Regions from separate parts of the Streptomyces sp. SJL17-4 genome, predicted to be linked through region 3. Evidence: riboswitches for the same ligand, from Rfam matches in the RefSeq annotation. Region 3 holds a riboswitch; each other region holds the start of a gene.
The links. A riboswitch is a leader RNA that binds a small molecule or an ion and turns the genes downstream of it on or off. The one in region 3 is predicted to bind cobalamin.
Positions count from the first base shown of each region.

Region 1: linked by a shared signal. The riboswitch ahead of N5875_RS13130 (ribonucleoside-diphosphate reductase subunit alpha) and the one ahead of N5875_RS35115 (energy-coupling factor ABC transporter permease) in region 3 are both predicted to bind cobalamin.
Region 2: linked by a shared signal. The riboswitch ahead of N5875_RS02885 (ABC transporter substrate-binding protein) and the one ahead of N5875_RS35115 (energy-coupling factor ABC transporter permease) in region 3 are both predicted to bind cobalamin.

Region 1 covers NZ_CP104578.1:3,031,901-3,035,163, reverse strand. The annotation lists gene N5875_RS13130 (ribonucleoside-diphosphate reductase subunit alpha) at 1-1,346, opposite strand, end outside; cobalamin riboswitch at 1,479-1,628, opposite strand; gene N5875_RS13125 (GNAT family N-acetyltransferase) at 1,667-2,167, opposite strand; gene N5875_RS13120 (hypothetical protein) at 2,211-2,816, opposite strand; gene N5875_RS13115 (sodium:solute symporter family protein) at 2,900-3,263, opposite strand, start outside.
Region 2 covers NZ_CP104578.1:699,748-703,010, reverse strand. The annotation lists gene N5875_RS02890 (iron chelate uptake ABC transporter family permease subunit) at 1-548, opposite strand, end outside; gene N5875_RS02885 (ABC transporter substrate-binding protein) at 635-1,684, opposite strand; cobalamin riboswitch at 1,842-1,966, opposite strand; gene N5875_RS02880 (CsbD family protein) at 2,121-2,309, opposite strand; gene N5875_RS02875 (hypothetical protein) at 2,447-2,809, opposite strand; gene N5875_RS02870 (NmrA/HSCARG family protein) at 2,845-3,263, opposite strand, start outside.
Region 3 covers NZ_CP104578.1:7,815,390-7,818,652, forward strand. The annotation lists gene N5875_RS35100 (ATP-binding cassette domain-containing protein) at 1-57, opposite strand, end outside; gene cbiQ (cobalt ECF transporter T component CbiQ) at 54-803, opposite strand; gene N5875_RS35110 (energy-coupling factor ABC transporter substrate-binding protein) at 810-1,271, opposite strand; gene N5875_RS35115 (energy-coupling factor ABC transporter permease) at 1,271-1,966, opposite strand; cobalamin riboswitch at 1,995-2,202, opposite strand; gene N5875_RS35120 (PTS fructose transporter subunit IIA) at 2,324-2,821, opposite strand; gene dhaL (dihydroxyacetone kinase subunit DhaL) at 2,818-3,263, opposite strand, start outside.

The DNA of each region.
Region 1 (3,263 bases), 4.8 Mb from region 3:
GCGGTCTCGCCGTCGTCGGTGACCTCCAGGATCTCCGTGCAGAGGTTGGAGGAGTGGACGGTGTGGCCGGGCTCGGCGGTCTGGTTGGCCGTCCGGTTCGAGGCGTCCTTGAAGGTCATCCAGCCGTTGCCGGTCTGGGCCAGGGTCCGCATCATCCGGCCGTACAGGTCGCGGGCCGGCATCGTCTTGCGGGCCAGGCCCGCGGCCTCGGCCTTGCGGTAGGCGGCGTCGAACTCCTCGCCCCACAGGTCGACCAGCTCGGGCACGTCCGCCGGGGAGAACAGCGACCAGTCGGCGTCGGCGTTGACGCGGCGCATGAACTCGTCCGGGATCCAGTGCGCCAGGTTCAGGTTGTGCGTCCGGCGCTGGTCCTCGCCCGTGTTGTCGCGGAGCTCCAGGAACTCCTCGATGTCCGCGTGCCAGGTCTCCAGGTAGACGGCGGCGGCGCCCTTGCGGCGGCCGCCCTGGTTCACGGCGGCGACGGAGGCGTCGAGGGTCTTCAGGAACGGCACGATGCCGTTGGAGTGCCCGTTGGTGCCGCGGATCAGCGAACCGCGGGCCCGGATGCGGGAGTAGGAGAGGCCGATGCCGCCCGCGTGCTTCGAGAGGCGCGCGACCTGGTGGTAGCGGTCGTAGATGGAGTCCAGCTCGTCCTGCGGGGAGTCCAGGAGGTAGCAGGAGGACATCTGCGGGTGGCGGGTGCCGGAGTTGAAGAGCGTGGGGGAGGAGGGGAGGTAGTCGAGGCGGCTCATCAGGCCGTACAGCGCCGTGACCTCGTCGAGCGCGCGGACCGTCGCGTCCTCCGCCAGGCCGCAGGCCACGCGGAGCATGAAGTGCTGCGGGGTCTCGATCACCTTGCGGGTGATCGGGTGGCGCAGCAGGTAGCGCGAGTAGAGGGTGCGCAGACCGAAGTAGCCGAAGCGGTCGTCCCCGGCCGCGTCGATGGTCGCGTCGAGCCGGTCCGCGTGCAGCGCCACGAACTCGGCGGTGCGGTCGGCGATCAGCCCCTCGCGGTGACCGACGGCGACGGAGGCCGAGAAGGAGAACGAGCCCTGGCCGGCCGCCTCGTCGGCGATCGTGATCGTCAGGAGCCGGGCGGCGAGCCGGGAGTACGCCGGGTCCTCGGCGATCAGACCGGCGGCCGACTCGGTGGCCAGCTCGCGCAGTTCCGCCTCGTCCGCGACGGCGCTGCGGCCGCGGAGCGCGGCGGCGGCGACCTTGCCGGGGTCGGTGTCGGGGAGATCGGCGGTGAGGTCGGTCAGGGTCCGCAGCAGCACGGTCCCGGGGCCGTCGCTCTCGACCGCGGTAGCCTCGGCGGACGCCGGATCGGCGGGCGCGATGGTCACGTGGGGGCTCTCCCTCGCTCGGCTCGGGGCCGCGGCGGGGGAAGGCGGGCAGGCGGGCATCCGTAACGCCGGACGCGACGCTTCCACCGGCCCACTCCGCGAGGCCCGGACGTCAGTGGCACCCGGAACGGACGGACCGGATGCGCCGTCGGCAGGTCCTCGGACTCACCTCGCCCGAATACGTCGTATCCGTACGAAGCACACCGTTGCGGGACAGTTCCGGATTCGCGCCGGATTCCCCTGCGTCGACAGCGAGGACGAGCATACATGTGGGGGGCGTCGCTCGCGGAACCCCCCACATGTTGTGTCGCGCCGTGGACTCAGAACTCCAAGGAGTAGGTGCGCAGTCGGTGGTCGGGGATCGGCTCCCAGTCCCGGTCCGGGGTGCGGACGAAGCCCAGACGCTCGTATATCCGGTGCGCGGAGACCATCGTGGCGTCCGTGGACAGCACGAGGCGGCGGCACCCGGGGAGGGCCCGTGCCCGCTCGACGCAGGCCCGTACGAGGGCCTCTCCGACGCCCCGGCCGCGGGCCTCCCGGGAGACCACGAGCATCCGGAACTCCGCCTCGCCCTCGACCGCGATGTCCGCCCACGGGGTGCCGCCGGTGGCGAAGGTCACCCCGCCGAGCAGCCGCCCGTCGCCGTCCTCGGCGACGAGCACCTCGCTCTCGCGCGCCCGCCGGGCCGTGTCCCGGAGCACGTGCAGATACGAGTCCTCCGCTCCGTACTTCAGCAGCCCGTCGTCCAGATAGGTCCCCGCGGTGAGCTCACCGAGGGCCTCGTACTCCTCGGGCCGTACCGCCCTGATCATGAAGTCCATGAGAGCAGTGTGCCTCCGGCCGGCCGGAGGCCCCCAGCGGGCTTCAGCCACCGGCGCCCACCGAGTTGTCGGGGGCGCCGTCCCCCACCGGCGGGAGATCGCCCCGCTCGACGGGCTGCCCGCCGCCCGTCCGCTCCGGCAGGACGGCGTCGAGCTCGGCGACGTCGGCGCGGTGGGTGCGTTCGGCGGCGCCCTTGAGTGCCTCCCGCTCCACCGTGAGAGGGGCGGCGACCTCGACGCGCAGCCCGTTCTGGGCGCGCACGTACGCGTGCTGCCCGGCGGTCCGCAGGTACCAGCGGTCGCCGTCGCGGACGCAGCCGTCCGGCCCGGCGTCGTTCGCCGCGGCGCACTCCTTCTCCGCGAACGGGCGGCGCTCGGCGGAGACGGTCAGGCGGACGCCGTCCTTCCGCAGGTAGGTGACCTGGAAGCCGTCGTCGCCGATGACCCCCGACGCCATCCGGGAGGCCTCGAAGCCCTCGGCCTCGGTGACGTACACATGGTCCTTGTCGGTCTGTGCCCAGCGGGCACGGGCGTCCAGCTCGGCGGGGCCGGGCGCAGGGCGGCCGCCCGCCGTCTCGGAGCCGCAGCCGGTGACGGCGAGGGCGACGGGGAGCAGGGCGAGCAGGGTGAGTCGTGATCCGGTGCGCATGTCCCGCATCCTCGCCCGGGGACGGCGAAGGCCGCCATGCCTCCGGGGGAGGCAGGGCGGCCTTCGTCAGGTCCGGCGGTGGATCAGTGGGTCTCGGCGCCGAGCTTCGCGAGCTTCGGGTCGACCCCGCGGTCGCCCGCGTCGGCCGTGTAGTCCTCCGGGGAGGTCTGGTCGACGCCCTCGGGGGCCTTGACGGCCTTGAGGACGAAGGTCAGGACGACCGTGACGAGGACGTTGAGGACGAAGGCGGTGAGACCGATGTAGCCGATCTCGCCGATGCCCGGGATCTCCGCGGAGGAGCCGCCGAAGTGCTTCTGGGTCGGGCTGGCGACCCCGTACGCGGCGACCGTGCCGTAGATCATGCCGACGGCCCAGCCGGCGAGCAGCGCCCAGCGGTGGAACCAGCGGGTGAAGAGACCGCCGACGAGGGCCGGGAAGGTCTGCAGG
Region 2 (3,263 bases), 7.1 Mb from region 3:
CCGAGCAGCCAGAAGAGGATGCCCCGGGTGGTCTCCGCGTCGGCGGCGGTCATCACCACGAACGAGGTGAGCGCGGAGAAGAGCTGCATCGCCGCGACCCCCGCGAGGACGACACGGTCCGTCGACCCGCCCAGGGTGTGGCTCAGCAGCAGGACCAGGGCGAAGGAGCAGAGCGCGCCGAGGAAGGCGCCTCCGGCGACGGACAACAGGCCGCCGCCCGCACCGAGGACGACGACCGCGACCGCCCCGGTCGAGGCGCCGGAGGAGACGCCGAGGACGAACGGGTCGGCGAGCGGATTGCGCAGCAGGGACTGCATCACCGCGCCGCAGACGGCGAGTCCGGCGCCGCACACGGCCGCGAGGAGAGTGCGGGGCAGCCGCAGGTCCCAGACGATGCCGTCGCGGATCGCGCTCAGTCCGGACGGGTTCCCGCCCAGGTGGGAGACGACGACCGACCAGGCGTCGGCGACGCGGATGTCGGCCGGTCCGATGGTGAGGGCGAGGGCGACGGAGGCGCACAGGAGGACGATCCCGGCCGCCCCGGCGATCGGCGGGAGCGCCCGGGAGGGAAGGGAGACGGCCGGCCCGGGGCGCTTCCGGCCCGTCCCGGCCACAGCGCCCGGCGTGGACCCCGTCACTTCGCGAGCCCGTACGTCCGCAGCGCGGCGGCGACCTTCTCGATGCCCTCGACGGTACGGATGGTGGGGTTCATGGCCTGGCCGCTGAGGACCACGTACCGCTTCTTCCGTACCGCCGTCATGTTCCGGGTGACCGGGTGCGATTCCAGGAACTCGATCTTCTTCGCGGCGCTCTCGGCCGACTGGGCCTTGCGGGTCAGATCGGCGATCACCAGCACGTCGGGATCGCGGTCGACGACCGTCTCCCAGTTGATCTGCGGCCACTCCTCCTTCGTGTCGTCGAAGACGTTCTTCACGCCGAGCGTCCCGCTGACGATCCCCGGCGCCCCGCAGCATCCGGCCATGTACGGCCCCTGGGAGTCGGAGAACCAGTACAGGACGGACGCGTCGCCGTAGTCCGCACCGGCCCTGGCCTTCTCCACCCGGGCGCGGAGCTCCCCGACGAGCTTCTCGCCGCGCTCCGGCACGCCGAAGATCCTGGCCAGGTCGCGGACCTCGCCGTACACGGTGTCCATGGTCAGCGGCTCGGTCCGCACGCCGTCGCCGTCGCCGCTGTTGTCCTTGCCGACGCAGTCGGCGGGGGAGACGTACGTGGGCACGCCGAGCTTCGTGAACTGCTCGCGGGGCGCCACACCGCCCTTGCCCACGGTGTAGAGGAAGGAGGCGCTGACGAAGTCGGGCTCGGTGTCGAGGACCTTCTCGAACGACGGGTAGCGGTCGGCGAGCCGGGGGACGGCGGCGTTCGCCTTCTCCAGGCCCTTGAGGACCGGGTCCGTCCAGGTGGCGGTGCCGACCATGCGGTCGGCCAGGCCGAGCGAGAGCAGGATCTCGGCCGAGCCCTGATCGAGGGCGACGGCCCGGCGGGGCGCGCGGTCGACCTCGACCCGCTGCCCGCAGTTGTCCGGGAGGACGGTGCGGCCGGAGTCCGTGGCCTGCGCCCCGGACGAGGGCGTCGCACCGCCGGAGCCGGAACCAGAACCGGAGCCGGAACCAGAACCGGAGCCGGAACCGGAACCGCAGCCGGTCAGGAGAACGGCGCCGGCCATGAGCAGCACGGCGGAACGGACGGGGCGTGCGAGGGGCGCGGCGGAACGGACAGGGTGTGCGAAGGGCACGGAAGGAGTCCTCTGCGTCACGGCTCATGCGCGGAGCCTGTCGTACGGTGCTCCCCGGGCGGCGATGCCCGCCCCCCGGGCCGCCAGCAGGTCTTCGGACTCGGGGTCGTCCGGACGGAACGCCTTCCCAGGCCCTCATGGGGCCCAGTGGCCGATGCTCCGCCCGTCACCCTCACCGCTGCGCGTCAGCTCCGGATTCCCACCGGATTCCCTGACCCGTGCACATACCGTGTCGATACGTACAGAGGTGCGACTGGCCCGGGCAAGCTACCACAGGTCGATCTTCGTCCGACCCCGGGCCGCCTATGGAGCGCGTCGCTCAGGACTCGCCTCGCTCAGGACCGGCGTCGCTCAGGACTCGCCTCGCTCAGGACTCGTGTCGCTTCATGTCGTCGCGCGCCTTCCGCGCGCTCTCGTGCACCCTCTCGATCGCCGCTCGGGCCTTGGCCGCCATCCGGTCGGCCTCGCCCTCCGCCTCCAGGCGCGAGTCGCCGGTCGCCTTCCCGGCGACCTCCTTCATGGCCCCCTTGCCCTTCTGCACGGTGCTCTTGCGCATGATCGGGTTCCTTCCGTCGAATCCCACGCCGGGTCCGCTTCCCTTCCACGGGCGGCTGCCCCTGATGCCGGGATTCATGCGACAGGCCCCGGCGCGCGCGGCTCGGTCAGCCACCGGTGCGCCGTGCGTACGGACCGTCAGTCCGCCGTGCGCCGCGCCGCCGCGCTCCTCCGCCGGGCCACCGCCCGCAGCAGCAGCCGCATCAGGCACACCGCGGTGACCACCCACACCGCGGCGAAGAGCCACAGCGGGCCGGACGACGTGGACGCGACCGCGAGGAGGAACAGGGCCACGCAGGCGATTCCGAGGACCGTGGTGAACCAGCCGAGGCGATGCCGCAGGACCGCGCCCCAGGTGCCTCCCGCGCTTCCCGTACCCGCGCCGGTGTTTCCGAGCGAACGCAGTCTGCGGGTGAGGGACGCATCGCCCCGAAGGCCTTCCTCGATGCCCTCGAGGATCTTCCGTTCCTGATGGGTGAGCTTGGGATTGGGATCGTGCATGACGAACTCCCGTCGAGCATCGAGCGGTCCGGCGGTCACGCCCAGGCGGTGCGCAGACGGTCCTGGTGCGCCGCGAGCCACGTGCCGAAGTCCTGGAGGGCGGGGTTGAGGCCCCGGACGGCGTCGATGTCCCGGGCTTCGATGAAGTGCTGCTCGCAGTCCGTGTAGTACTGGAACATGTTCCCCGACTCGTCCGCGCCCGGGAATCCCTGCGCACGCCATTCGTCCGGAGCGAGGGGGCGGTAGCGCACCGGTTCGCCGAGCGCTCCCGTCAGGGCCGCGGCCATGTCGGCGACCTTGAGGTGCTCGCCGGCGATGCTGACCGTCGCCGCGATGAGATCCGTACCGCGTGCGAAGACGGCCAGTGCCGTCCTTCCGACGTCGTCCACGGCCATCCCGGAGAGCCTGGCTTCGCCCATCGGGTACGCCAGCCGGAGGGCGCCGTCCGTGTCGC
Region 3 (3,263 bases):
GTCCTCGTAGGCGAAGCCGGCTTTCACCAGTTCCACGACAGGGGTCGGAGACGTCACGGAAGGAGCCTTTCCAGTACGAGGGTGAGGGCGACGAGTCCGGCGAGCAGGACGCCCGTGCCGGCGAGGAACGGGCGGGACACCGCACACGCGGGCACCAGGACCCGCAGCGTCCCGTCGTACCCCCGCCCGGCGAGCCCCGACTGCAGGCGCTGCGCCCGGTCGAAGGCCCGTACGAACGTGGTCGCACCGAGGCCCGCGAGTGAACGCCAGGTCGCGGCCCGCGTGGTGTGCCCGAGCCGGGCCGCCTGCGCCTGCCGGATCTTGGACATCGCGTCGAGCAGCAGGAAGATGATCCGGTACATCACCAGCGCCACGTCCACCACGGGCGCCGGCACCCCCGCCCGTACCAGCCGGGGCAGAACGTCGGACACCGGCGTCGTGAACGCGAAGAGCAGCACCCCGAGCGAGGCCGAAGCCGTCCGCAGCAGCAACTCGCCCGCGTGCGTCGGACCGTCCGGCGCGAGGGCGACGAGCCCCCGGGTACCGCCCACCTCGAAGAGCAGCGGAATCGCGCCCGTGACACAGAACCCGAGCGGGATGCGGAACGCCCGCCACAGCGCCCGGCCCGGCACACCGGCCGGACCGAGCAGCACCGTGAGCGTGGTCGCCGCGACGAGGACCGCACCCGGCCACGGCGGCAGAGCCACCGCGCACAGGGTGAGACCGAAGCCGAGAAGCGCCTTCTCGGCGGGATGGCGGCGGCGCCAGCGACTGCTGTGCGCCGCCGCGTCGATCGGCAGCATCGGTGGCTACGCGCCCGGCCCGCCGGCGGACCCGCCGCCGAGGGACGGCCCGGTGCCGGTGCGGGAGCCGGTGCTGGTGCCGCTCTCGGACTCCGCGGTCCTGGCCTCGGCAGCCCCTGCGGCATCCGCTCCGGCGCCGTGCGCCTCGGCTGCCTCGGCCGCCTCGGCCCGCGCCGCCCCCTGTCGACGGCCGCGCCGCAGACCGAAGTAGTACGCGAGGACACCGGCGCCGAGGGCCGCCTGAAGGGCGAACAGCGCCGACTCGATCTCCCCGGACGGCGGCTCGTAGAGCGGGCTGAACCACGGCTCGTAGTCCGGCTGGAGCTCGGTGATCGCGGTCTCCGCCTCCGCGTCGGCCCCCGTGAAGGGTTCTTCCTTGTGGTCGCCGAGCCCCAGTGCGAGCGGCAGGACCGCGAGCGCGGCGACGACGAGCAGCAGCAGGGCGTTGATCTTCGCGTTCCGGCTCATCACGCGGTCGCCTCCTCGCGTCGCTCCGACGTGCGCCCGGCGAGGACGCCGAGCCGGATCAGGTCGCCCTTGCTCGACTGGGTGAGCAGGCGCATCACAAGCACGGTGAGCAGACCCTCGCTCACCGCGAGCGGAATCTGCGTGACGGCGAAGATCCCGCCGAACTTGGCGAGCGCGCCGGGGATGCCGCTGCCCGGGTCGGGGAAGGCGAGCGCCAGCTGGACGCTGGTCACGCAGTAGGTGGACAGGTCGGCGACGAACGCGCCGAAGAAGACGGCGACCATCAGCGGCGCACCGAACCGGCGCAGCAGCACGTAGGTCCCGAACCCCGCCCAGGGCCCGACGATCGCCATCGAGAAGGCGTTCGCGCCGAGTGTGGTCAGCCCGCCGTGGGCGAGCAGCAGGGCCTGGAAGAGCAGGGTGATCGTCCCCAGGACCGCCATGATCGGCGGCCGGAACAGGATCGCGCCCAGGCCCGTACCGGTCGGATGCGAGCAACTGCCCGTCACGGAGGGCAGTTTGAGTGCCGACAGGACGAACGTGAAGGCGCCGGCAGCGCCGAGCAACAGGGTGGACTCAGGATTCGACCGCACCTCGCGGGTCAGCGCGCGGACCCCGTGGACGACGAACGGCGCGGACGCGACACTCCAGGCGGCCGCGTGCACAGGGGGCAGATACCCCTCGGCAATATGCATGGTTGGGAGACCCTCTCCAGCACCTCGTGGATGGACAACGCACCCTGGCCGGTCTCCTGGCTGACGGTCATTCCGTCCGACTCCGCCTTCCCACACCACGGCGGTCTCCCGACGTGGTCCAGTGGCTTCCCCGAGGGTGTTCCCCGCGGGGGTGGAGCCGGACCTCCCGATCACAGTGGCGAGGGCCGCACCGGTACTGCACCGGTTTCCCGTACACCAAGGCTCTGCGACATTAGTGTGTTGACCTGCTGGATCACAACACGCCCGCCACCCGGTGGGGCCCCTCGCTCACTCCCCGCAGTCGCCCGGGGCGACTCGGAGCCGAGCTCGGGGCCTCTCCCTCGGGTACTCCCTCGGTCACTCCTTGCGGTAGTCGTACGCCTCCGACGCGGCCGCCGCCACGGCGTCGAGGTCCCCGCCCGCGCTCGCGGTGACCAGGGCGGCGACCGCGCCCTCGACGAACGGCGCGTCCACGAGTCGAGAGCCGTCGGGCAGTTCGTCACCCTCGGCGAGGAGGGCCTTCACGGTGAGCACCGCGCTCCCCAGATCGACGAGGATCGCCACACCGGCGCCCTGGTCGACGCCCTTCGCCGCGCCGGAGATCAGCTCGGAGCTCGTCCCGAGGCCACCGTCGGGGGTTCCCCCGGCCGGGAGGATCGGGGCGAGGTCACCGCCGCCGGCGAGCCCCCGGGCCAGCTCGGCCACGGCGGCCGCGACGGCGGCGCTGTGCGAGACGAGCACGATGCCGACGGAACGGGAGCCGACCGCACCGGAGCCGACCGCAGCGGAGCCGGAGCCGGTCTCCGTCCCCGTCCCCGCTCCTGTCCCCGCTCCCGTCCCCGTCCCGCCACTCATGACGCCCCCTCGGCGCTCGACGTCTCCGTGCGCGCGGTCTCGTCGAGCGCGGCGAACAGCAGCGCCGAGGACGTGGCCCCCGGATCCTGGTGCCCCACCGACCGCTCGCCCAGATAGCTGGCCCTGCCCTTGCGCGCCCGCAGGGGTACGGTCGCCAGGGCGCCGTCCTCGGCCGCCGTGCGGGCCGCGCCGAACGAGTCCCGCAGCCCCTCCACGGCCGGCATGAGCGCGTCGAGCATCGTCTTGTCGCCCGCCTGCGCGCCGCCCAGCTGGGACACGGCGGCCACGCCGGAGCCGAGCGCCTCCGCCAACTGTTCCCGGGTGACGCGCTCGTCGTCGCCCAGGGTCTTGCCGGTACGACGGAGCAGTGTGCCGTACAACGGCCCCGAAGCGCCCCCCACGGTGGAGATCAGCTGTCGCCCGGCGACGGTGAGCACCGCGC